Regions from separate parts of the Blautia sp. MSJ-36 genome, predicted to be linked through region 3. Evidence: riboswitches for the same ligand, from Rfam matches in the RefSeq annotation. Region 3 holds a riboswitch; each other region holds the start of a gene.
What was found. A riboswitch is a leader RNA that binds a small molecule or an ion and turns the genes downstream of it on or off. The one in region 3 is predicted to bind cobalamin.
Positions count from the first base shown of each region.

Region 1 (3,288 bases), on a different contig from region 3:
CGTACCATTTGCCTTTTTCTCCCAGGAGAGCCACATCGAATTCCTCACCAATGGCCGGTACCGGAATATCAAATCCATAAACTTCCTCTGTATAACCATCGCTGTATTTTACTGTATCTGTGGTAGGCTCAATGATCTCGGCGCCGTCCTTCTGTGCATCTTCGGCAGTTCCTGCAAACAGATTTACGATCTTCTTGGAAACCAGGCTTACATGGATGGTCATCTTGCCATCTTTGACCGTAAGCTTGCCTTTTTTGTCATTGGCCTCATTTACATGGAACATACTGCTGTCTGTGTCAAACTCTGCTGTATAAACACCATCTTCCAGGGTATCTGTCTTGGCTGCGTCTGCCTCTTTCTCATTGGAAGCTTCTGCATCCTCTTTGGAATCGTTTTTGGCAGATTCGGTTTTTGCGGAATCTGTTGTAGCCATTGCAGGCACAGAGCCAAGCACCATAGCTGATGCACTTACCATTGCAAGGATTAAGTTTACATAACGTTTTTTCATAATAATCTTCTCCCTTCCATAGATACAGCAATCTGCCCGGAAGACAGTCTTCCTGATCTTTCCGGGCAGTTACATGGATTTCTTATAGGTATCTGAGATCACTCAGATCGTTTCATATTTATTATTCTGCGGAATCCTCAGCGGAATCAGCCTCTGTATCTGCTGCTGCGTCAGAATCTGCGGACTCATCAGCGCTTCCCAGAGAATCAATAGCTGCTTTTGTATGATCTACATAAAGCTGCTCAACAGCCTCGATACGTCCAAGACCTGCGATCTGTGTATCAACATTCTCGAAGTCTCCGGATGCTACAAACTGGCTCTTCCAGGAATCCTCATCATCACCGGCCATATCGTTGTTTGCATGGTCTCCGGCAACAACCATCAGCGGACGAAGAACAACGTTCTTGTATCCTGCTTCTTTTACCTTCTCGATAACCTTGTCGCAGGCTGTATCTTCCGGCTTACCCTCTACAGTACCGATGAATGCGTTCTTGAATCCAAGGTTTTCCATCTGTGTCTGCATCTGATCGTATGTAATGTTAGCTGTATGGGATGTTCCATGTCCCATGAATACGAATGCTGTACCAGCCTCAGCTGCTGCATCCATGCTGTCAAATCCTGCTTCTTTGCAAGCCTCATCTGTGATTGCCTGAGCAACGGCTTTCTTGTCGTCGTTGATCACTGTTGCATCGTCTCCAACCTCACCAAGCATTGGCTCTGCGATAGCTACAGACTCAAATTTATCTTTATACTCGTTGATGGCTTCTGTCATCTCATCGTACTCAGCGCCATGCATCAGATGTGTAGGCTGTACAACCAGGTTCTTAACACCGTTTGCTACTGCACGGTCAAGTGCCTGCTGCATGTTATCGATCACTTCATCATCTCTTGCCTCTACATGGTTGATGATGATCTGTGCTGTAAATGCTCTTCTTACAGACCAGTCCGGATAAGCTTCTGCAAGAGCATCCTCGATTCCTTTGACATCCTCTGCACGGCTGTCATTGAAGGAAGTACCAAAGCTTACAACAAGAAGTTCATTCTCACCGATCTCATCCTGGTTACGCGGATCGTCCTTGGAAGCATCTCCTGTGTCACGTCCGAAATAATCCGGATCTGCATTCTCACCCTCTACCAGTTCTTTCTGAGCGTCTGTCAGAGCATCCCATGCTTCTTTGGCTGCCTTGCAGTCCTCATCTGTTGTGTCGTTTCTTTCCTGTACATAGATCTTGTCGATCAGAGCTGCTACATTGTCAGCTGCTTTCTGGTCTTCATCAGAAGCCTCTGTGGTATCAGCTGCCTCAGTACTCTCATCTGCGCTCTCTTCTGTAGCGGAATCATCTGCTGCCATTGCTGTTGTAGCTGCACCCATAGAGCATGTCATGGAAACTGCGAGCATCAGAGCTAACATTGTTTTTCTTTTCATTTCTTATCGTCCTCTTTTCATGTATTTCCAGAATACTGATATGTACAAAAAAACGGCTGCTTTCTGCGGCCGCCTGCTCACACACGATTCTCTCGCAATACACATAAAAAGAAGTTCTGTATTGTTATTGAGAATACAGATTCGTAGACCGCGAATCCTGGATCTCACAATAAGGCAGTTCTCCTGACTTGGTTCCACGCTGCTTTCCCTTCCCGGTTTCCCAGTGGTTTCGAAAACAGCTCCCCGTTCACAGTGACGGTATCGTTCCGGATTCTCACCGGATTCTCTTTTGCACATCCGACTGGATGTAACCTTATTGCTATAACATTTGTACATATTCGATTTTACCTGGTTATCTATTTTTTACCACAAAATCACAAAATTGTCAAGATTGCTGTCGGACGATACAGGGTTTTCTCCCTGTATCTGTCAGTTATTTTCAGCATACTTATTTTAATATTCATGCATATTTTTCATGATTTTATATGATTTATGTTTTTTATTTATAGCATAATGATTTCCTACAATAGCATAGAGATTTCCTGCTACATAAAAAGCAGCCCTTCTCCGCCATCACTGTGACAGCAGAAAAGGGCCGATCATATTATTTATTGAAGTACTCCTGCTCCAGGTATCTGGCTACATAGATTCCGCTGGCAGATGCATGGGAAAGAGAATGTGTCACACCGCTGCAGTCTCCGATAACAAAGAGTCCTTTGTGGCAGGTTTCCAGATTCTCATCGATCTCAACTTCCATGTTGTAGAATTTAACCTCCACACCATAAAGCAGAGTATCGTCATCTGCTGTTCCCGGTGCGATCTTATCCAGGGCATAGATCATCTCGATGATACCGTCCAGGATACGCTTCGGCATAACAAGGCTTAAGTCTCCCGGTGTTGCGGAAAGAGTCGGTGTTACGAAGCTCTCCTCAATACGTGCTTTTGTGCTTCGTCTTCCGCGGATCAGATCTCCGAAACGCTGTACCATAACACCACCGCCAAGCATATTGGAAAGTCTTGCGATGCTCTCACCGTATCCGTTGCTGTCATGGAACGGCTCTGAGAAATGTTTGGATACCAGAAGGGCGAAGTTTGTATTGTTGGTGTGTTTTGCAGGATCTTCATAGCTGTGGCCGTTTACTGTGATGATTCCGTTGGTGTTCTCATTAACAACAACACCTCTCGGGTTCATACAGAAAGTACGGACCATATCCTCAAACTTCTCGGTTCTGTAAACGATCTTGCTCTCGTAAAGCTCATCTGTCAGACGGCTGAACACCTCTGCCGGAAGCTCCACACGGACACCGATATCCACACGGTTGGAAAGTGTGGGGATCTTAAGATCTGTACATAC
Region 1 covers NZ_JAHLPQ010000004.1:63,121-66,408, forward strand. The annotation lists gene KQI39_RS04600 (hypothetical protein) at 1-508, opposite strand, end outside; gene KQI39_RS04605 (sirohydrochlorin cobaltochelatase) at 630-1,934, opposite strand; cobalamin riboswitch at 2,091-2,265, opposite strand; gene KQI39_RS04610 (NAD(P)/FAD-dependent oxidoreductase) at 2,539-3,288, opposite strand, start outside.
Region 1: linked by a shared signal. The riboswitch ahead of KQI39_RS04605 (sirohydrochlorin cobaltochelatase) and the one ahead of KQI39_RS14085 (ABC transporter permease) in region 3 are both predicted to bind cobalamin.

Region 2 (3,288 bases), on a different contig from region 3:
AGATCTCAGATTTTCTCTATCACATGATGGTACTGATGGTGGAAAAAGGTGTCAGCTGGGAAGAGATCACCAGAGAACTGGCAAAAAGATAGAATTAAAAAAAGACATATACAATTTTGGTTAGGCATGGTATACTTATCGGAACAAAGTGCGGAAATATAAGAAAAAGGGAAAGGGAAACAGCCAATGATCAAAATTGATGACTGGGTGATCGAAAAAGGAGAAAAAGCACAAGGTAAGATTGAGATCACAGGATGCGGCATGGCGATGCCGGCGACTGTGATCTGCGGGGTGGAAGACGGACCGACGATCCTGATCACAGCAGGAGTACACAGCGCCGAGTATGTAGGAATACAGGCGGCGATGGAACTTGCGAAAGAATTTCAGCCGGAGGAACTGAAGGGAAATGTGATCATCATTCCGCTGGTCAATGTCAGTGGATTTGAACATCGTACCATGAGTATGGTCTATGAAGATGGTAAGAATCTGAACCGTGTTTTCCCGGGAGATCCTGAGGGGACAGCTGCAGACCGCATTGCCTATACCATGGTGACGAAACTTTTTTCCATAACGGATTATTATATTGATCTGCACAGCGGAGACGGATATGAGCAGCTTCATCCATATGTTTATTATGTAGGGGTTGTAGATGAAGAGACGGCAGAGAAGTCCTTACATATGGCAAGACATATCGGTGTCAAATATGTGGTCCGCTCTACAACTGCTACAGGTGGTGCCTATAATTATGCCTCTTCTCTTGGAATTCCAAGTATTCTCATCGAGAGGGGCGGACACAGTTACTGGACCTGGGAGGAAGTGGAACAGGACAAAAGAGACGTCCGTCATCTTGTGTTTCATCTTCAGGGGAAGAAATGTCACGGACTGAAACATTACCGTCAGATGCTTCTGGAAAATGTGGTATATGAATATGCACCATATACCGGATGCTGGTATCCATCCAAAAAGCCTGGAGAGTACTTCTTTAAAGGAGAAGACCTGGGTGAACTGAGAGATTACTACGGAAACCTGCTTTATACATCCATTGCAACAGAAAATGGAGTTGTACTTTATCAGACAGCCAGCCTGAATATTATTGAGGACGGACCGATGATCGCCTATGCAGCGATCACAGAGACGCTGACCTGATATTCGCAGAGCTTTTCCACCAAAAATTGTTTTATTCAATTCCTATAGAAGCGATAAGAAAACCGGATTTTACCGTTTGTTGTTCTATTTGTAAAAATAAACGCGTAAAATCCGTATTTTTTTGACAAATCGGATAAACTCAGTTGTTAAATACCTAACGGGGTATATGTACAATTCAAACAGCTTTGACAAAATTGATAAATATTCTAAAAATACAACATTTTTCTATGGACAACAGCAATAGATTTATCATACAATAAATCCGTAATTTAACAGCATTTGCTGATTTTTACATCAGCCGTTGCAAGTTCCGAGAGGATTAATAGGGAAACCGGTGTAAATCCGGTACGATCCCGTCACTGTAATGGGGAATCCTCAGATAAAATACCACTGGCCGGGTGCGTGAGAAATAGGGCCGGGAAGGTGTCTGAGGGTGAGGAGCCTGAGTCAGGAGACCTGCTTGTAATTGTTTTAAGATGATTCTTACGGAAGATAGGAAGCATGTTTTTTTGTGTGTGCCCGTATTTCGTCACGGGCTTTTTTCGTGCGTATTTCTGAAATTCCATGCATTTTCTGCATATAAAGAATCCCATTATAGTTATTATTATCTTATATAAGTTGAAACGGCTATGCTAAAAATCACATCAAATGAGGAAAGGAGTAAAACGTGACAAAGAAACAAGTAGGAAAAAGATTTCTCCAGATCATAATTGTATTGTTTGGAATCAGCTTTTTCACATTTGGACTGACCTACCTGTCACCTGGTGATCCTGCGGAGATCATGTTGACAGAGTGTGGTAATCTTCCAACACCGGAACTTCTGGAACAGACAAGACATGATCTCGGCCTTGACCAGCCATTTCTTGTACAGTATGGTTCCTGGCTGAAAGGTGTTGTAACAGGAGATATGGGACAGTCCTATTCTTTCAAAATGCCGGTAACGGATAAACTGGTATCCTGTTTCTGGCCGACGCTGAGGATGTCGTTGCTGGCACTTCTGATGATGGTCATTATTTCCATACCGCTTGGAATACTGGCCGCTGTATATCAGAACAAATTCCCGGATTATTTTGTAAGAGGAATTACCTTTGTGGGAGTATCTGTTCCAAGCTTCTGGCTGGGCCTGATCCTTCTCAGCATCTTTGGTGTTCAGCTTCGCTGGATCAATGTTGCCGGAGGCAGTACAGATTTTAAATCCATGATCCTTCCGGCGCTGACACTTGCACTTGCCATGTCTGCAAAGTATACCAGACAGGTAAGAAGTGCAGTACTGGAGGAGCTTCACCAGGATTATGTCACAGGTGCAAGAATGCGTGGGATCAAGGAAAGCGTCATTCTCTGGAAACACGTTCTTCCTAATGTAATGCTTCCGCTGGTAACACTGCTGGGACTTTCCCTTGGAAGTCTTCTGGGAGGTACTGCAGTTGTAGAGATCATTTACAACTGGCCTGGAATGGGAAATATGGCAGTAAAGGCAATTTCCTGTCGTGACTATCCTCTTGTACAGGGCTATGTACTCTGGATCGCGATCCTGTACATGTGCATCAACCTGCTTGTGGATCTATCCTACACTTATCTCGATCCAAGACTTAAGGAGGATAGATAATTGAAAAAAGTATTACGAATATTCAAAGAAAACAAACAATTCACTCTTTTCTTTATTCTAGGTCTTGTGGTGATCGGTGTTGCGATCTTTGCACCGCAGCTTTCCCCATATGATCCGTTGGATGCAGTTATGACCGAATCACTGCAGGAGCCGAGCTCCGCCCATCCATTTGGAACAGACAAACTTGGGCGAGATCTTCTTTCCCGTGTTATTTTCGGAACAAGAACGTCTCTGATCATGACCTTATGTCTGGTTGCGGTGATTTTTGTGATCGGTACATTTTTAGGAGTTATTGCCGGATATTTTGGCGGTATTGTAGATGCGGTGATCATGCGCATTGCGGATATGATGATTTCCTTCCCGGGCCTTGTGCTGGCCATCGCCATTGCCGGTATGCTGGGACCGAACCTTGTCAATGCCGTTATCTCCATCGCGGCTGTAAGCTGGACGAAATATGCCCGTCTTGCAAGAAGTATGGTTCTGAAAGTCAAGAAGAGTCTTTACATAGAGGCAGCTGTGGTAAACGGAACAAAGAC
Region 2 covers NZ_JAHLPQ010000001.1:308,338-311,625, forward strand. The annotation lists gene hisIE (bifunctional phosphoribosyl-AMP cyclohydrolase/phosphoribosyl-ATP diphosphatase HisIE) at 1-92, shown strand, start outside; gene KQI39_RS01435 (M14 family metallopeptidase) at 187-1,146, shown strand; cobalamin riboswitch at 1,435-1,624, shown strand; gene nikB (nickel ABC transporter permease) at 1,814-2,752, shown strand; gene nikC (nickel transporter permease) at 2,753-3,288, shown strand, end outside.
Region 2: linked by a shared signal. The riboswitch ahead of nikB (nickel ABC transporter permease) and the one ahead of KQI39_RS14085 (ABC transporter permease) in region 3 are both predicted to bind cobalamin.

Region 3 (3,288 bases):
CATGATCGTCGGACAAGTGGTAGGAGTTGAAGCACTGGCGGCAGTAGGCGCAGGAGATTGGCTGGTATGGCTGGTGTTGGGGATCATGACAGGTATCACACAGGGTTTTTCTATTCTTGTATCTCAGTATTATGGAGCAAGGGAAAAGAAAAATCTGAAATGTGCAGTGGCGAAAAGCTATATCATGACAGCATTACTGTCTGTGGTCGTACTCGCAGTAAGTGAAGGTACAGTTTATCGTGTTCTTTTATTTTTACATACGCCGGATAATGTCATTGATCTGACAATGCTATATTTGCGGCTGATCTTTGCGGGAATCCCGATCATAGCTGCTTATAATATATTTGCAGCGATCCTTCGGGCACTTGGAAACAGCAGATCTCCGTTGATCGCAATGACAGTGGCAGCAGTGATCAATGTGGGACTGGATCTGTTATTTGTGGCGGTTTTTGGCTGGGGTATAGCCGGAGCAGCAGTGGCAACCGTTATCGCACAGGGATTTTCAGCCTTGTACTGTTTGATCGTATTACGTAAAATCCCGGATATCCGCCTGGAAAAGAAGGACTTTTACAGGCAGCCCTCTATGAGTTTGCGGCTTTTGGAACTGGCGGTTCCTCTTGCGATACAGAATGTGATCATCTCCGTGGGAGGACTTGTGGTACAGTATGTGATCAATGGATTTGGTTTTCTGTTTGTGGCGGGATTTACGGCATCGAACAAGCTGTATGGGGTTTTGGAGATGGCTGCCGTTTCATATGGATATGCTATTACAACCTATGTGGGCCAGAATCTTGGTGCAAAAAAATACCAGAGGATTCGAAAAGGCGTGCGCAGCGGCACTTATATGGCAGTGCTCACTTCGGCTTTCATTTCCGGCATGATGGTACTGTTTGGACGTAATGTACTGTCCCTGTTTGTATCCGGTGAACCGGATCAGACCCGACAGGTATTGGATATAGCATATAAGTATTTGTTTATTATGGCTGTCTTTTTGTGGGTGCTGTATCTGCTGTATGTGTATCGTTCCGCTATCCAGGGCCTGGGTAATACTTTGATTCCGCTTGCCAGCGGCATTGCAGAATTTATAATGCGTGTCAGTGTTGCGCTGCTGCTGCCAAAACTGATCGGTGAAGATGGAATATACTATGCAGAGATCTGTGCATGGAGCAGTGCAGCTGTTTTATTATTCGTAAGTTATATGATCATTATACGGAAATATAAAGAAGTCACCGTTCATACATAATGTTATTTACTTAAGGGATCTATAATAATACAGGCAGAAAATATTCGGGTTTCACTATGAAATGTTCAGATATTTTATATTTGACAAAAAACTATTTATATAAAAAGAAAAGTATGATATTATGATACTTATTCATTGCAACTATGAAAATTGAATAGTCAGAAGGGTGTACAAAGTACTTAATAAGGAATCTGGTGAAATGCCAGAACAGCCACCGCTACTGTGACAGGGACGAAAACCAAAATATCACTGGAGAGATCCGGGAAGATGGTAAGTAGGAAGAACTGGAGTCAGGAGACTTGCCTTTTTGACAGAAGAATTCTGATTCGGATGGGATACAGAAGGAATAAGCTCTGCCTGAGGTAGAGGTTTGTTTTTTGTGCTGATATGATGCTGGATCATATCAGCTTTTTTTATTTTAACCGAATAAACAGATGAAAAATGAGGAGAAATGAAAATGGGAAAAGTAATTGCAAAGCGTTTTATATTTATGATTCCGGTAGTTCTGGCGGTTACATTTATTATTTTTATGCTGAGTTTTATATCGGCAGGTGATGCTGCCAGAGTTCTGGCGGAGAAAAAATACGAGCATCCGTCACCGGAACAGGTAGAAGAAGTACGGCATGAGGAAGGACTGGATCAGCCGGTGCTGGTACAATACGGGAAATGGCTGGATCAGGCACTTCATGGCGATTTTGGAAAATCATATTCTACCAGAAAACCGGCTTTTGATGAATTAAAAAAATATTTTCCACAGACATTTAAACTGGCAGTTACTTCGTTTTTATTGTTGATGATCGTATCAGTCCCTCTTGGGATTTTGTCGGCAATTTATGAAAACAGAGTTCTGGATAAAGTCATTCGCATTTTGTCGTCCCTCAGTGTATCTATGCCGTCTTTCTGGATCGGTCTGATGCTGCTCTATATATTTGGAGTAAAGCTAAAAGTGATTTCCGTGATCGGAGGAGATGCCGGAGGCATCCCGATTCTTGCGGCATTTGCCATGGATATCAGTTTCTTTGGAATTATGACGAGATTGATCCGTACTAATATGATACAGGTGCTGAAGCAGGATTACATACGTGCCAGCAGAGCTAAGGGATTGTCATCTGTAAATGTAATTTTGCGTCATGGTCTGAAAAATATCCTGATTCCTGTGCTTACACGTCTGGTATCAATTGTGATCGGTTTTTTCTGTGGCTCAGCTGTGATAGAAAGTATTTTTTCAATTCAGGGAATCGGAAATCTGGCATTGAAATCCGTGATCTCAAAAGACACTCCGGTGCTGCAATGTTTTATCTTTATTCTGGCTGTTGGCATTGTAGTATTAAATTTTCTTGTGGATATCGCCTATTCTGCGATTGACCGGCGAATCCAGTTAAAGTAAAGGAGAGATCATAGAATGGGAAGCAGAAGAAAGCAGAAAACAGAAAAAAGCATGATCCAGAATCTGTACTGGAAACAGGTATTCCGGTCACCGAAAACAAAAATAGGATTGATGGTGGTCATAATTTTTGCATTGGCAGCTATTTTTGCACCTGTACTGGCGCCGCATGATCCACTGCTTGTGGATGTTTCGATAAAATTAAAGAATCCGTCGGCGGCATATCCTTTAGGTACTGATCAGCTGGGAAGATGTATTTTATCAAGACTTCTCTGGGGCAGCCGGTATTCACTGAGCTACAGCTTTACGGTGCTTCTGATCACCGTATGTGTCGGGGTGCCGATCGGGCTGTTTGCCGGATATGTAGGTGGAAAAATCGATTCCACAATCATGAGGATCATTGATGTATTTATGGCTATGCCGGTCTTTATTGTGGCACTTGCCATTGCAGGAACCATGGGAGCCAGCGGTGCTCATCTGATCCTGTCCTTATCGGTCGTATCCTGGGCAGAATATGCAAGGCTTGCCCGTGCATTGACACTTCAGGAAAAAAATAAAAATTATATGACCGCACTGAAGGCCGGCGGCTGCGGCCACGCAAGGATCATATTCAGGCATGTATTGAGAAATATCCTGCCATCTGTGATCGCACTGGCAACAA
Region 3 covers NZ_JAHLPQ010000026.1:26,313-29,600, forward strand. The annotation lists gene KQI39_RS14080 (MATE family efflux transporter) at 1-1,243, shown strand, start outside; cobalamin riboswitch at 1,391-1,564, shown strand; gene KQI39_RS14085 (ABC transporter permease) at 1,701-2,630, shown strand; gene nikC (nickel transporter permease) at 2,646-3,288, shown strand, end outside.